One region of the Streptomyces sp. NPDC003691 genome, then DNA from elsewhere that is predicted to be linked to it. Evidence: predicted binding sites of a transcription regulator. Region 1 holds the regulator's gene; the other holds the start of a gene.

Region 1 (7,952 bases):
TCCCCGTACAGCAGCTTGGAAGCAGTGTCGAAGTCGCCGTCGCGCTGGGCCCGCTCGGCCCGGCCGCGGACCTCGTCGAGCCGGGTCTTCAGCTCGCCGACCCGGTTCAGGCCCTGCTTCTCCTTCTCCCAGCGGGCGGTCAGCCCGCGCAGCTCCTCCTCCCGGTCGGCGAGATCGCGGCGGAGCTTCTCCAGCCGCTGGCGCGACGCGGGGTCGGACTCGTTCTTCAGCGCCATCTCCTCCATCAGCAGCCGGTCGACGGAGCGCTGCAGCTCGTCGATCTCGACCGGCGAGGAGTCGATCTCCATCCGGAGCCGGGACGCGGCCTCGTCGACCAGGTCGATGGCCTTGTCGGGCAGGAAGCGGGAGGTGATGTAACGGTCGGAGAGGGTGGCCGCGGCCACCAGCGCGGAGTCCGCGATCTGCACCTTGTGATGGGCCTCGTAACGGCCCTTGAGGCCGCGCAGGATGGCGATGGTGTCCTCGACCGTCGGCTCGGCGACCAGCACCTGCTGGAAGCGCCGCTCCAGCGCCGGGTCCTTCTCGATCCGCTCGCGGTACTCGTCGAGGGTGGTGGCGCCGACCATCCGCAGCTCGCCGCGGGCCAGCATCGGCTTGAGCATATTGCCCGCGTCCATCGCGGAGTCGCCGCCCGCGCCCGCGCCGACGACGGTGTGCAGCTCGTCGATGAACGTGATGATCTGCCCGTCGCTCTCCTTGATCTCGGAGAGGACGGTCTTCAGCCGCTCCTCGAACTCGCCGCGGTACTTGGCACCGGCCACCATCGCGCCGAGGTCCAGGGAGACCAGCTTCTTGTTCTTCAGGGACTCCGGCACGTCCCCCTTCACGATCCGCTGGGCCAGGCCCTCCACGACGGCCGTCTTGCCGACGCCGGGCTCGCCGATCAGCACCGGGTTGTTCTTGGTGCGCCGGGAGAGCACCTGCACCACCCGGCGGATCTCCTGGTCCCGGCCGATCACCGGGTCGAGCCGGCCCTCGCGGGCGGCCGCGGTGAAGTCCGTGCCGAACTTCTCCAGCGCCTTGTACTGGCCCTCGGGGTCGGCGGTGGTGACCCGGCGGCCGCCGCGGGCCGCGGAGAACGCCGCCAGCAGCTTCTTCGCGGTGCCGCCCTGTCCGGCCAGCACCTCACCGGCCTGGCCGCCGCGGGCGGCGATACCGATCAGCAGATGCTCGGTGGAGAGGTAGTCGTCGCCCAGCTCCCTGGCGCGCTCGGCGGCGTCCGCGAGGACGGCCAGGAACTCGCGGCTCGGCTGGGGCGGTGCGACGGTGGAACCGGTGACGCTGGGCAGCCCGGCGAGCACCCGCTCGGCCCCGGCCCGGACCGCCGCCTGGTCGACCTCGGCGGCGGCCAGCAGATCGGTGATGTTCTCGTTGTCGGAGCCCGCGAGGAGCGCCAGCAGCAGATGGGCGGGGGTCAGATCGGGATGACCGCCCGACACCGCACGGCTGGTGGCGGCATTGATGGCATCCCGGCTCTTGTTGGTCAGCTCGGCGTCCACGTCCGGTTACTCCTCCTCGCAGGTCGCTCACGTGGGCTGCGGGCGGGGCCCGTAGCCGGTCACTAAGTCTGACTCATTCAACCTGCACAAAGTTGAGTCTATTCCACTCAAGGGGTGGGCTCAACCGGTTCGGGGCCCTGTTCGGGGCTCCGGTCCGGACCGTTCCGCCGCCGGTTCGGGGCCGTAACAGAGCCTCGACCGGTCGGCAGGGGCCCGGCGCGGTACCGACCAGCCGGTACCGACCGGCGCGGCGCACCGCCGGACGCACGGCCTAGGCTGGTTTTTATGGCGATCACCGATCTGAGCGAGCTGTCCCCCGGCTATCTGGAGTTCTGGCGCGAACACCATCTGTGCACTCTGACGACGCTCCGGGCGGACGGTTCCCCGCACGTGGTCCCGGTCGGGGTGACCTTCGACCCCGCGGCCGGCCTCGCCCGGGTGATCACCAACAAGTCCAGCCGCAAGGTCGCGCACGTCCTCGCGGGCGCGGCGGACGGGCGGGGCGCCCGGGTCGCGGTCTGCCAGCTGGACCGGGGGCGCTGGGCCACCCTGGAGGGCCGGGCCCGGATCGTCACGGAGCCCGCGGCCGTCGAGGACGCGGTCCGGCGCTACGCGGAGCGGTACGGGCGCACCCCGAAGCCCAACCCGGACCGGGTCGTCGTCGAGATCACCGTGGAACGGGCCCTGGGCCGCGCCTGAGGGCCCGGCGGCGGGTACGGCGGCACCGGGGGCGGCCCGGATCCGTACGAAGGCGCCCCGGCCCCACCCGTACACCCGCACCCACGCGCCGACACCCGTACACCCGTACAGCCGCACCCACGCGTCGGCACCCGCACACCTGCACCCGCACCCCCACGCCCCGGCACCCGTACGCAGACGCACAGCGGCGCCATCGCGTTTCAGGTCCGCGATGGCGCCGCTGTGTGGGGGATGTGCCGGAGCGATCTGGAACGACGGGGGAATCGCTCAGGCACTTCGGGGGGTGGCTCGGGTGGTGTCCGGATCGGCCAGCCGGTGGTCGCGCTGGTCGAGGTTCACAAAAATCATTCCGTATCGGATGGCGCAACGGACGGGCTGCGGCGCACCCCTCGGACGGCGGAGGCACCGGTAGGCCCGGACGTCCTCGTCCTCCTCGCGGGCCACGACGATCGGCTCGCCGAACAGGGTGACCATCAGCGAGTCGCCGCGGTGGGGAATGGCCGTGACGAGGTCGATGAAATGCCACCCGGAGCGGTAGGCCGTGGCCATTTCGCGCCGGAAGGACCGGTCATCCGGTGGCACGGTCATGCGTCCGCACCTTCGGAAGCGGGTGCGGTGGTGAGTTCCCAGGAAGGCTCGCCGTCACCGGCAGTGGCCGCCGCGAACGGTCCACCGACCTCCCACGAGGGCTCACCCTGGTCCGCCGCCGCGACGGCTGCGGGGACGCGTTCCCAAGAGGGTTCGCCGGCAAAGCCGACCGCGCCCAGCGCGGCGCCCGCCAAGGCAAGAGCACAAAGCGCACGTAGCGTCCTAGACATGGGTGATCTCCACCTCATTTGATCATTCCTCCTCCCCCGCGCATAAGACGATGTCTCACTCCGAACGCTTGCACCAGCGACGGCAGGCATCATGTTCCTGTAATGCAGGAACATGAGGGGGTACATATGACGTCTCATGGGGGCGAACTCGGACACCCTCACTCAGACGGCAAGTTGTGCGAGGCGGGAAAGAGTCTTTACATCACCGCGCTGCGGACCGGGCGGCTGTCGCGGCTGGAGGCGGAGACCGCGCCCTGCCTGTTCGACCTCGCACTGCTCGATCCGGATCCGTATGACGCCCAGTGGCTCCGGCCGGTTGCGCCCACCACGGCACTGGCCCAACTGATTCACCCCATCGAGAGGGAGATCCAGGACCGCCGCCGGCGGGCCCTCGCCCTCACCGATGCCCTCGAACCGTTCATGTCGATCAGCGCCCAGGGTTCGCCGGTCCCCGACGGGATCACGGTCCTGGAGGGCCTCAACCGCATCAACGCCAGCCTGGACCAGGTCACCGCCGACTGCACGGAGGAGCTTCTCACAGTCCAGCCGGGCAGCGGACGCCAGCCGCACTCCCTGGAGAAGGCGCTGCACCGGGTGCAGCCCCTGATCGAACGCGGGGTCCGGATGCGCACCCTCTATCAGCACACCGCCCGCCACCATCCGGCCACGCTCTCCTATATGGAGAAGGTCGGCCCGTCCGGAGTGGAGGTCCGCACCCTCGAAGAGATCATCGACCGGCTGATCATCGTGGACCGCAAGGTGGCCTTCATCCCCGCCAGCAGCGACCGGCTGTTCGCCCTGGAGCTGCGGCACAAGGGGATCGTGGACTATCTGGTCGGCGTCTTCGAGCAGTTCTGGCTGCACGGACTGCCGTGGGACGAGCCGATCTCGTACGGCCCCGACCTCAACGGGGTGACCGGCGTCCAGCGGTCCATCGCCAAACTGCTCGTGGAAGGCCATGTCGACGAGGCGATCGCCCGCCGGCTGGGCATGAACGTCCGTACCTGCCGGGCCCATATCGCCAAGCTGGGCTCGTCGCTGGGCAGCGGCAGCCGTACCCAACTGGGCTATCTGATCGCCCAGTCGGGGATTCTGGAGCACGACGGCCCGACCACGCCGGGCTGACGGACGCCCGCCCGCGCCGATTCGCTGAAGCAACGGTACGCGGGCGGGTGGCCGGTGCCGCGGGTACCGGTTCCGGTACCCGCCGCCCGGTCCCGGTACGTTCCTCCCGGCCCGGGAGGCCCGGCGGCCGTCGCAGACCGGGTAACCCGCCCCCGCGCCACGCGCACGGCCCCGGCCGCCCCCGGAAGCCGAAGCGACCGGGGGCGGCCGGGGCCGTCGGCGCCGGACGCCGGCTGCCCGCCGGCGGCTACTCGCCGCCGCGCTTGGGCCGCCAGACCACCAGCGCGCTCGCCTGCTGCACATCCTGGTACGGCACCAGGTCGCGCCGGTACGAGGCATGGACCTGCGATTCGCGCTGCCGCATCGCCGCCGCGGCGCCCTCGACGGCGGCCGACAGCTCGGCCACCCGGGACTGGAGCGCCGCGACCTGGTTCTCCAGCTCGATGATGCGTTTGATGCCGGCCAGGTTGATGCCCTCGTCCTGGGACAACTGCTGCACCGTACGGAGCAGTTCGATGTCCCGGGCGGAGTAGCGCCGCCCCCGGCCCGCCGTACGGTCGGGGGAGACCAGGCCCAGCCGGTCGTACTGCCGCAGCGTCTGCGGGTGCAGCCCGGAGAGCTGGGCGGCCACCGAGATCACGTACACCGGTGACTCGTCGGTCAGTTCGTAGGGGTTGCGGCGCCGTCCGTCCATCGTCCTCATGCTCCCTTCGCGGCCTCGAACAGCTCGGCCCTCGGGTCCTCGTCCGCGGTGGCCTCGCGGTAGGCCTCCAGTGCTTCCTTCGCCTTGCCGCTCAGATCCTTGGGAACCGCGACCTCCACGGTGACCAGGAGATCGCCGCGGGTGCCGTCCTTGCGGACCGCACCCTTGCCGCGGGCCCGCATGGTGCGCCCGTTGGGCGTGCCCGCGGGCAGCTTCAGGGTCACCGGCGGACCGCCGAGCACGGGCACCCTGATCTCGCCGCCCAGCACGGCCTCCGCGTAGGTCACGGGAACGGTGACGGTCAGATTGTCGCCACGGCGGCCGAACACGGGGTGCTCGCCGACATGGACGACGACATAGAGGTCACCGGCCGGGCCGCCGCGCTCGCCCGGGGCGCCCTTGCCCCGAAGCCGGATCCGCTGGCTGTCGGAGACGCCCGGCGGGATCCGCACCTGCATGGTCCTCGAGGAACGGGCCCGTCCGCTGCCCTTGCAGACGTCGCACGGGTCCTGGGCGATCAGCCCGCGGCCCTTGCAGTCCACACAGGGGTCGGTCAGGGAGAAGGAGCCGCTGCCGCCGCGGGAGACCTGCCCGGTGCCGACGCAGGTCGGGCAGACCCGGGGGTTGCCGTTCTTGTCGCCGGTGCCGGAACAGGGCTTGCAGGGGGCGGAGCTGGACATCCGCAGCGGGACCGTGGCCCCGTCGACCGCCTCGGTGAAGCTGAGCGTCACCTCGGACTCGATGTCCTGGCCGCGCCGCGGCTGGACCCGGGTCCCGGCGCCCGTACCGCGGTTGAACAGCCCGCCGAACACATCGCCCAGGCCGCCGCCGAAACCACCGGCCCCGCCGGGCTGGCCGCCGCCCCCGCCCTGGGCGCCTCCGAAGAGGTCGCCCAGGTCGAAGTTGAAGCTGCCGCCGCCGGGGCCGCCGGGCCGGAAGCCACCGTTGCCGAAGAGGGCGCGCGCCTCGTCGTACTCCTTGCGCCGCTTGGGGTCGCCGAGGATGTCGTTCGCCTCGGAGATCTCCTTGAAGCGCTCCTCCGCCTTGGCGTCGCCCTTGTTGGCGTCCGGATGGAACTCGCGGGCGAGCTTCCGGTACGCCTTTTTGATCTCGGCTTCGGTGGCGTCCTTGGGGACGCCGAGGACCTTGTAGTAGTCCTTCTCGACGAAGTCCTTCGTGTTCATCGACGTCCCTCCTCCCGGGCGGTGTCGCGCACGCTCCGTACGCGTACGCCTCCGTCTGCGTCAGCCCTCGTCCGGGCCACCGCTCTCCTCGCCGTCAGCCTCTCCGGCCTCGCCGCCCTTGGCGTCCTTCGTCTCCTTGGACTCCTTGGCCGCCGGTGCCGGACCGGCACCGGGCTGCGGCTCGGCCACGGCCACCCGCGCGGGGCGGATGGTCCGCTCGCCGATCCGATACCCCGGCTGGAGCACCGCGACGCACGTGGTCTCCGTGACGTCCGGCGCATAGCTGTGCATCAGCGCCTCGTGGATCGTCGGGTCGAAGGGCTCGCCCTCCTTGCCGAACTGCTGGAGGCCCATCTTCGCCGCGGCCGTCTCCAGGGATTCGGCGACGGACTTGAAGCCGCCCACCAGCTCCCCGTGGTCACGGGCCCGCCCGATGTCGTCGAGCACCGGCAGCAGCTCGGTCAGCAGGGTCGCCGTGGCGATCTCCTTGACCGTGACGCGGTCGCGCTCCACCCGGCGGCGGTAGTTCTGGTACTCGGCCTGGAGCCGCTGGAGGTCGGCGGTGCGCTCGGCGAGTGCCGACCGTGCCTGGTCCAGTTCGGCCGTCAGACCGGCGTTCTTGGCAGCGTCCCCTGCCGGGGCCGCCCCGCCCTCCTGCTCGGAGGGCGCGGCGGTCTCGGCGGCGTCGTCGGAGGTGGCGCCGGAAGGGACGTCGGGCTTCTCGTCGAAGCCCGGGGTCTCCTCCGTCACGCGGCACCACCCTTGGGCTTCTCGTCGTCCACGATCTCGGCGTCGACGACGTCGTCGTCGGCCTTGGCCTGGCCGGCGTCGCCCTGCGGGGCGTCGCCGCCCGCGGCGGACTGCTGGGCCTGGGCGTCGGCGTACATCGCCTGGCCGAGCTTCTGCGAGACGGCGCCGAGCTTCTCGGTGGCGGTGCGGATCTCGGCCGGGTCCTCGCCCTTGAGCTTGTCCTTCAGCTCGGTGATGGCGGTCTCGACCTCGGTCTTCACCTCGCCGGGGACCTTGTCCTCGTTGTCCTTGAGGAACTTCTCGGTCTGGTAGACGAGCTGCTCGCCCTGGTTGCGGGTCTCGGCGGACTCGCGGCGGCGGTGGTCCTCGTCCGCGTACTGCTCGGCCTCCTGGCGCATCCGGTCGACCTCGTCCTTCGGCAGCGAGGAGCCGCCGGTGACGGTCATCTTCTGCTCCTTGCCCGTGCCCAGGTCCTTCGCGGTCACGTGCATGATGCCGTTGGCGTCGATGTCGAAGGAGACCTCGATCTGCGGGACGTTGCGCGGCGCCGGCGGCAGGCCGGTCAGCTCGAACATGCCGAGCTTCTTGTTGTACGCCGCGATCTCGCGCTCGCCCTGGTAGACCTGGATCTGGACGGACGGCTGGTTGTCCTCGGCCGTCGTGAAGATCTCGGAGCGGCGGGTCGGGATCGTGGTGTTGCGCTCGATCAGCTTGGTCATGATGCCGCCCTTGGTCTCGATACCGAGGGACAGCGGGGTGACGTCGAGCAGCAGGACGTCCTTGACCTCGCCCTTCAGGACACCGGCCTGGAGGGAGGCGCCGATGGCGACGACCTCGTCGGGGTTCACACCCTTGTTGGCCTCCTTGCCGCCGGTCAGCTCCTTGACGAGCTCGGCGACGGCGGGCATGCGGGTGGAGCCGCCGACCAGGACCACGTGGTCGATCTCGGAGAGGGCGATGCCCGCGTCCTTGATGACGTTGTGGAACGGGGTCTTGCAGCGGTCCAGCAGGTCGGAGGTGAGCTGCTGGAACTGGGCGCGGGTGAGCTTCTCGTCCAGGTGCAGCGGGCCCTCGGCGGAGGCCGTGATGTAGGGCAGGTTGATCGACGTCTCGGTGGAGGACGACAGTTCGATCTTGGCCTTCTCGGCGGCCT
Region 2 (7,952 bases), on a different contig from region 1:
GTCCACACCATGTTGCTCCATTGCGGTGCCATGCCGTCCCAGCGCCAGGCTCCCCCACGAGTCCGTCGGAGGCACGCTTATGTCCGTGCAGAGATCCGGAACGTCCGTTCCCCACCCCGAACCGAAGAGAACCCGCCGTCCCCGCACCACCGCGGCCGGCGCGCTCCTCGCCGTCCTGTTCCCCGCCACCGCCCTCCCCGCGTCCGCGGCCCCCGGTCCGGCCGGGAGCGCCGAACCGCCACCGCGCGGCTCCGCGTACCTGGGCATGGGCGTCGTCCCGCACGACGGGCAGGGCGGCCTGCCGGTGCCGACCCGCGCCGCCCAGACCGAGGGCGTGGACGTCTCCAGCCACCAGGGCAACGTCGACTGGCCCGCGCTCTGGAGCAGCGGTGTGCGCTGGGCCTATGTGAAGGCGACGGAGGGCACGTACTACAAGAACCCGTACTTCCCCCAGCAGTACAACGGCTCCTACAACACCGGCATGGTCCGGGGCGCCTATCACTTCGCCACCCCCGACACCGCGTCGGGAGCGGCCCAGGCGGACTACTTCGTCAACAACGGCGGGGGCTGGTCGCGCGACGGCAGAACCCTGCCGGGCGCCCTCGACATCGAGTGGAACCCGTACGGCTCCGCCTGCTACGGGAAGACGACGTCCCAGATGGTCGCGTGGATCCGGGACTTCCTCGCCCGCTACAAGGCGCGGACCGGCCGGGACCCGGTGATCTACACGGCGACGAGCTGGTGGAAGCAGTGCACGGGCAACTACAGCGGCTTCGGCGCGAGCACACCGCTCTGGATCGCCCGGTACAACACCGCGCCGGGGGAGCTGCCGGCCGGCTGGGACTTCCAGACGATGTGGCAGTACACGTCGTCGGGTCCGATCGTCGGTGACCACAACAAGTTCAACGGGGCGTACGACCGGGTCGTGGCACTGGCCAACGGCTAGGGAGTCCCCCGCGGAGAGCGCCGCCGCCGGATACGTCCCCGGCGGGGACGCCGTACCCCCGCCGCGTCCGGGCCCGGGAGCCCGTCCGCCACCGCGCGTCCGGCCCGTCCGCCGGGTCAGGACCAGTGCGCGGGACGGTCGAGAGCCGGGGGGAGCCCGGTCGCGGTATCGCCCCGCGCCGCGTTCACCTGCATCTGGGTGAGGAAGAGACTGCCGCGCAGATCCGCGCCGGACAGATCGGCGTCCCGCAGATCGGCGCCGATGAGATCGGTCTGCCTCAGATCGGCACCCCGCAGATCGGCGGCGATGAGATACGCGCCCCGCAGGCTCACCCCGCGCAGACCCGCGCCGCGCAGCCGGGCGCCCATCAGATCCGCGCCGCGCCGGTCCTTCTTCCGGCCCCGCACGGGCGCCCGCACCAGCTCACTGGCCCGCAGCAGCAGCGCGTTCACCTGCTCCCGGTGGGCGGCCACGTCCAGCGCGGCGAGCCGGTCCGGGTCCAGCCGGGTCAGGCCCTCGACCTCCGCGAGCCGGGCCCGGAGCTTCTTGTGGAGCGGCCGGGCCGCCTCCTGGGCGAGCGCGTCGGTGAGGTAGTGGAGCAGCTCGCGCAGATGCCGTACGACGGGGAACACTCCGAACATGGACCGGGCGGTCTCCGGATGGTGCCGCCAGTCACGGCCGCCGAAGGTCTCCTGCGACACCTGCTGCCCGGCGCCGAAGCAGTCGTAGACCGTGCATCCCCGGTAGCCGCCGGTCCGCAGCCGGGCGTGGATCCCGCAGCGGAAGGCGGAGTCGAGATTCCCGCAGGGCTCCCCCGCGGCCTTGTCCCGCGCGAAGTCCGCGGAGGCGGTGAACGGCAGGGCGACACAGCAGAGCCCGAAGCAGCTCGCGCAGTCGGCCCGGAGCGTGCCGGGTGCGGGGTCCCCCGCGGGGGAGCCGGGCGGACCGGGCGGGTTCTCCTGGGACGTTCGCGTACGCATCCCCTCATTGTCCCCGACGGCTCCGGGGTCCCCGACGGCCCGCGCCCGGACGGGTTCCGGGGGCGCCGGAATCCCGCTGCCGCCGGACGCAGGAGGGGAGGAACCCCGCCGGACCGCCGGTGCACGGCCCGCGCGACGCGGGGCTCCGGGGCGGTACGGCCGTTATCGGCCGTCCCGCCCCGGAGGGGTCACGCCGCCGCCCGGACGGGCAGCGACGCCGGGGTCACGCCGCCGCCTGGACGGACACCGACGCCGGGGTCAGGGCCAGCGCCAGCACTTCGCGGACGTCGGTGACCGCGTGGACTTCCAGCCCGTCCAGGATCTCCGCCGGCACATCGTCCAGATCCGGCTCGTTCCGCTTGGGGACGATCACCGTGGTGACCCCCGCCCGGTGCGCCGCCAGCAGCTTCTGCTTGACGCCGCCGATCGGCAGCACCCGTCCCGTCAGGGACACCTCGCCGGTCATCGCGACATCGGTCCGCACCGGCCGCCCCGACAGCAGCGACGCCAGGGCCGTCGTCATCGTGATGCCCGCGCTCGGCCCGTCCTTCGGCACCGCGCCCGCCGGGAAGTGGATATGGATTCCGCGGTCCTTCAGATCCGCGACGGGCAGTTCCGTCTCGGCGCCGTGCGACCGCAGCCAGGAGAGCGCGATCTGCGCGGACTCCTTCATCACATCACCCAGCTGTCCGGTGAGCGTCAGCCCGGCCGCCCCGGTCTCCGGATCGGCGAGCGATGCCTCCACATAGAGGACGTCGCCGCCCGCGCCGGTGACCGCGAGCCCCGTCGCCACCCCGGGCACGGCGGTCCGGCGCTCGGCCGGGTCCTGGGCGGACTCGGGCACATGGTGCGGCCGGCCGATCAGCCCGCGGAGTTCACCGGGGCCGATGGTGTACGGCAGCTCCCGGCCGCCCAGTTCGTGCTCGGCGGCGACCTTCCGCAGCAGCCGGGCGACCGACCGCTCCAGATTCCGGACGCCCGCCTCACGGGTGTACTCGCCCGCCAGCTTCCGCAGCGCCGCCTCCTCGACGACGACCTCGCCGGGCTCCAGGCCCGCCCGCTCCAACTGGCGCGGCAGCAGGTGGTCCCGGGCGATGACGATCTTCTCGTCCTCGGTGTAGCCGTCGAGCCGGACCAGCTCCATCCGGTCCAGCAGCGCCTCCGGAATCGCCTCCAGCACATTGGCGGTGGCCAGGAAGACGACGTCGCTCAGGTCGAGTTCGACCTCCAGATAGTGGTCGCGAAAAGTATGGTTCTGCGCCGGGTCGAGCACTTCGAGCAGGGCCGCCGCCGGGTCGCCGCGGAAGTCGGAGCCGACCTTGTCGATCTCGTCGAGAAGGACGACCGGGTTCATGGAACCGGCCTCCTTGACCGCCCGGACGATCCGGCCGGGCAGCGCCCCGACGTAGGTCCGCCGGTGACCGCGGATCTCGGCCTCGTCCCGTACGCCGCCGAGGGCGACGCGCACGAACTTCCGGCCCATCGCGTGGGCGACGGATTCGGCGATGGACGTCTTGCCGACACCGGGCGGGCCGACCAGCGCCAGCACCGCGCCGCCGCGCCGTCCGCCGACCACCCCGAGACCGCGGTCGGCACGCCGCTTCCGTACCGCCAGATACTCGGTGATCCGCTCCTTCACGTCCTCCAGACCGGCGTGCTCGGCGTCCAGCACGGACTTGGCGCCCCGGATGTCGTACGCGTCCTCGGTCCGCTCGTTCCACGGCAGCTCCAGGACGGTGTCCAGCCAGGTGCGGATCCAGGAGCCCTCGGGGCTCTGGTCGCTGGCCCGCTCCAGCTTGTCGACCTCCTTGAGGGCGGCCTCGCGCACCTTCTCCGGCAGCTCGGCGGCCTCGACGCGGGCCCGGTAGTCGTCGGACTCCTCGCCCTCCTGTTCGCCGTTCAGCTCGCGCAGCTCCTTGCGGACCGCGTCGAGCTGGCGGCGGAGCAGGAACTCGCGCTGCTGCTTGTCGACGCCCTCCTGGACGTCCTTGGCGATGGACTCGGCGACGTCCTGCTCGGCGAGGTGCTCGCGCAACTGCTCGGCGGCGAGCCGCAGCCGGGCGACCGGGTCGCCGGTGTCGAGCAGTTCGATCTTCTGGGCAACGCTCAGGAACGGCGAGTACCCGGCGTTGTCGGCGAGCTGCGCGATGTCGTCGATCTGCTGGACCCGGTCGACGACCTGCCAGGCGCCGCGCTTCTTGAGCCAGTCGGTGACCAGGGCCTTGTACTCCTTGGCCAGCTCCAGCACCTGCCCCGGCAGCGGATCGGGCAGCGACTCGTCGACCGAGGCACCCTCCACCCAGAGGGCGGCCCCGGGCCCGGTCGTACCGGCGCCGATCCGGACCCGGCGCTGCCCCTTGACGAGCGCGCCGGGGTCACCGTCGGAGAGCCGTCCGACCTGCTCGACGGTCCCGAGCACACCGGTCGCCGCATAGTGCCCGTCGACCCGGGGAACAAGCAGCACTTCGGGCTTGCTGCCCCCTGATGAGCGGGCGGCGGCCTGGGCGGCCTCCACCGCGGCCCGTGCTTCGTTGTCGGTGAGGTCGAGCGGCACCACCATGCCGGGCAGCACGACCTCGTCGTCGAGCGGCAGCAGGGGCAGGGTGAACGATGTGAACGCGCCGGACTCAGCAGCCATGATCTCCCCTTTGGCAGTGAACTTGAGCTATGTGGGCTCAATGCTTCGGAGTCCAGCATTGTTCCCCAAGCCTTGTTCACTCTGAGCGAACGCCCCGCTACGGAGCCTGCCGCCCGGGTCCCGCGCAGGTCAGGCCGGTGGCCCGGCCGGAGGCCGGACGCCGAACCACTGCTCGGCGCCGTACGCCTCGAACCGCTCCGCCTCGGCGAACCCCAGCTTCGCCGCAAGCCGCATCGAGCGGAGATTCGCGCTCTGCGTGGCCAGCACCACCGGTTCGCCCGGAACCGCCGCCGCGAACCAGTCGAGCACCGCCGCACAGGCCTCGGCGGCATAGCCGTGCCCCCAGGCCAGCGGCAGGAACAGATAGCCCAGCTCGGCCCGTCCGGCGGCCTGCGGAAGATGCCCGGTGTCCCGGGTGAGGGCGACCCGGCCGATCATCGCCCCGCCGAGATCGACGGTGAAGAGCCCGGAGCGCCGCTCGGGCACCCCGGGCACGGTGCGCTCGATCTCCTCGCGCGGCCGGGGGCCGCCCAGGTAGAGCCCCACCTCCGGGGAGGCCAGCAGCTCGACGACCGCCGCGCGGTCCCGGGCCTCGGGCTCCCGGAGCAGAAGCCGCTCGGTGCGGATCGGGGCGGGCGGCCAGGCGACGGGTCCGAGGTCGGTCATACCGGCCATCCCACCAGCGGGCCGGGCCGCGCTCAAGACCCGGCCCGGGCCGGACCGGGTCAAGGCCGGGCCGGGCCGGGTCAAGGCCGGGCGACGGCACCGCACCCCGTGAACCCGGCCGCCCGGCAAGCCCGGCAGCGTGTGCCCGGCCGCCCGGCGCCGTATGCCGGGCAACAGACGGGCCTGCCACGGCGGTCCGGCTGTCGGTGGACCGGCCGTCGGTGGGCCGGCTGTCCGCGGACCGGCTGTCGGTGGACCGCCCTACCCTCCGGCCATGAGCATGAACGGCACCTACCTCCGGCTGACCCCCGACGAGCTGGCCCGGGCGCTCCGGGAGCCCGTATGGGCCGGGGAGTTCTCCTACGACCTGCTGGTGGCCGAGGCCGGCAGCGGGAACCTCCGGTCGGCCGACCGCACCCACCACACCTACCGGGCGTGGCACGGCCTCGACTTCCTGCTGCGCCGCCGCGGCTTCCCCGTCGACATCGTCCACGGGGAGGAGGAGATACCGGGCGCCGCGGAGTGGGGTTACGGGCCGCCGTGTTTCCTCCCGCCCGAGCGGGTCCGCGCCGCGTCCGACGCGCTGGCCACGCTGAGCCCCGGCGAGCTGGTCGAGGGGGTGACCGCGGCCGACCTCGCCGGCGCACAGGTCTACCCGGTCTCCCACTGGACGGACGAACACTCCCTGGGCCTGGTCACGGCCTGCTACCGGCCCCTCGCCGGATACTTCCGGAGCACGGCGCTCCGCGGTCACGCCCTGTTGATGTGGGTCGGCTGACGCACCGCTCCCGCGGCCGCCGAGAACCGAACCGTGCCCGGCGTGCGATAGGCCGGGTGTGAGACTGATACGCCCCAGGGGCTGCGAGGCGGAGCACGGGCCGGGCCCCGACGACGCCGCACTGCTGCGCGCGGTCGGCCGTGGCGACGCCGATGCGCTCGCCGCTCTCTACGACCGGCACGCCGGCTGGCTGCACGCCCGGCTGACCCGCCGCTGCCGGGATCCGGAGACCGTACGCGAGGTCCTCCAGGACACCTTTGTCACGGTCTGGCGCTCCGCCGCCTCCCACCGGGGCGGCGAGGCGGGCGGCTGGCTGTGGGTGATCGCGGCCCGGCGGCTGGCGGACGCGGGCCGGGCCCGGCTCCGCGAGGAACGGCCGGCCGCCGTCGCCGTGGCCGGGCCCGCCGCGGCCCCCTCGGCCGAGGAACGGGTGCTGTCCGGGCTGGAGTACGGGGATGTGGGCGCCGCGCTGGACCGGATCTCGCCCGAGCTGCGCGAGGTGCTGCGGGCCACCGTCGTCGACGGGCTGACCACCCGTGAGGCGGCCGGGCTCCTCGGCATCCCGGAAGGCACGGTCAAAACGCGGGCCCGGCGGGCCCGGGCCGAACTCCGCGCCGCCCTGGAACACATCGCGCGGGAAACGCACCCCCTGGGAGGTACGGCATGACCGACGGAACCACCGGGCCGGCCCGGGGCGCGGAGTGCCCGGGCACGAGTGCCGGGGCGGACACGGGCCGGGGCGGCGGGGGCCGGGAACCCGGGCTCACGGGCGGGAGCGGAGCGGACGCGGGCAAGGCCCGGGGCGCGGAGTGCCGGGGCGAGGCCCGGAGCGGGAATGGCCCGGGCGAGGCCAGGGGCGGGGATTGCCCGGGCGAGGCCGGGGGCGGGCGGGCGGCGGGCGGGCCGACGGGCCCCGGGGCCTGGCATGTGGGCGGGGCGCTCGCCGCCGCGTACGCCGCCGGGACCGTCCGCGAACCCGACGCCTGGTCCCTGGAGAAGCACCTCGAAGGGTGCGCCCGGTGCGCCGCCGATGTCTCGGCCGCGGTCCGGGAGACGGCCGCCGGTGCCGTCGTCGCCGATGTCCGCGCCGCCGTGCTCGCGGCCGTACCGGTATCCGCGTCGCGCCGGGACAAGGCACTCAGCCTCGGCCGTCTCAGCGCCCCCGGCCGGGGCGGCGACCGGCGCCCGAGACCCGGGCACGGGCGGCGGCGGGAGCGTGGGGATAGGTACCCGGAGCCCGCCGGGCCGCTCCGGACCGGGTGGTTCCGGGCAGCCGGGCCCGCCCTCGGCCGGGGCTGGCTCGGGGCGCTGGCGGCCGTGGTCGCGGGCGCGTTCGCCCTCTCGTACGGCACCGGTTCCGCCGACACCCGTCCACTGCTGCTCGCCCTCGCGCCGGCCCTGCCGCCCGCCGGGGTCGCGCTCTCGTACGGACGGCACGCCGACCCCCTGCACGAGATCGCCGCGGCCACGCCGTCCGGCGGTCTGCGGCTGCTGCTGACCCGCTCGGCTGTGGTCCTCGCGCTGAGCGTGACACTGCTGACGGCGACCGGCGCACTGCTGCCCGCCGCCTCCGGCGCGCCCGGCGCGGCGGCCTGGCTGCTGCCCGCGCTGGCGCTCACCGCCGGATCCCTGGCGCTGGGCACCTGGACCGGTCTGCGGACCGCGGCCGCCGTACTGGCGGGCGGCTGGCTCGCCTTCGCCCTGCTGCCGGCCGTCGCCGCCGGGCCCGGCACCGGCCGGATCAGCAGCCATCTGGCCCCGCTGCTCTCCGGGGCCGGGGCCCAGGCCTACTGGGCGGCCGCCGCCGCACTCTGCGCCGGACTGCTCGTCCTGCGCCGTTCGTCCTTCGACCATCCGGAGAAAGCGTGAGCACCGTCCCCCGGGAACCCCAGGAACCCGCCGTCGACGTCTCGGGACTGACGGTCCGCCACCGGCGCACCGTCG

What was found. Region 1 encodes HspR, which represses chaperone genes until heat shock. Its sites were predicted from a motif close to TTGAGNNNNNNNNNCTCAA; they were not measured.
Region 2: a site for HspR is predicted at 4,587-4,605, ahead of lon (endopeptidase La). Genes of this name have one in related genera too.

Annotation. Positions count from the first base shown of each region.
Region 1 is NZ_JBSFNQ010000067.1:12,127-20,078, reverse strand. It holds gene clpB (ATP-dependent chaperone ClpB) at 1-1,520, opposite strand, end outside; gene ACWDR0_RS25980 (pyridoxamine 5'-phosphate oxidase family protein) at 1,806-2,219, shown strand; gene ACWDR0_RS25975 (Rieske (2Fe-2S) protein) at 2,487-2,807, opposite strand; gene ACWDR0_RS25970 (helix-turn-helix transcriptional regulator) at 3,164-4,162, shown strand; gene ACWDR0_RS25965 (heat shock protein transcriptional repressor HspR) at 4,410-4,856, opposite strand; gene dnaJ (molecular chaperone DnaJ) at 4,862-6,049, opposite strand; gene grpE (nucleotide exchange factor GrpE) at 6,110-6,799, opposite strand; gene dnaK (molecular chaperone DnaK) at 6,796-7,952, opposite strand, start outside.
Region 2 is NZ_JBSFNQ010000020.1:37,691-45,642, reverse strand. It holds gene ACWDR0_RS12780 (lysozyme) at 80-946, shown strand; gene ACWDR0_RS12775 (pentapeptide repeat-containing protein) at 1,063-1,926, opposite strand; gene lon (endopeptidase La) at 2,150-4,564, opposite strand; gene ACWDR0_RS12765 (GNAT family N-acetyltransferase) at 4,694-5,230, opposite strand; gene ACWDR0_RS12760 (YfbM family protein) at 5,505-6,008, shown strand; gene ACWDR0_RS12755 (RNA polymerase sigma factor) at 6,067-6,675, shown strand; gene ACWDR0_RS12750 (zf-HC2 domain-containing protein) at 6,672-7,877, shown strand; gene ACWDR0_RS12745 (ABC transporter ATP-binding protein) at 7,874-7,952, shown strand, end outside.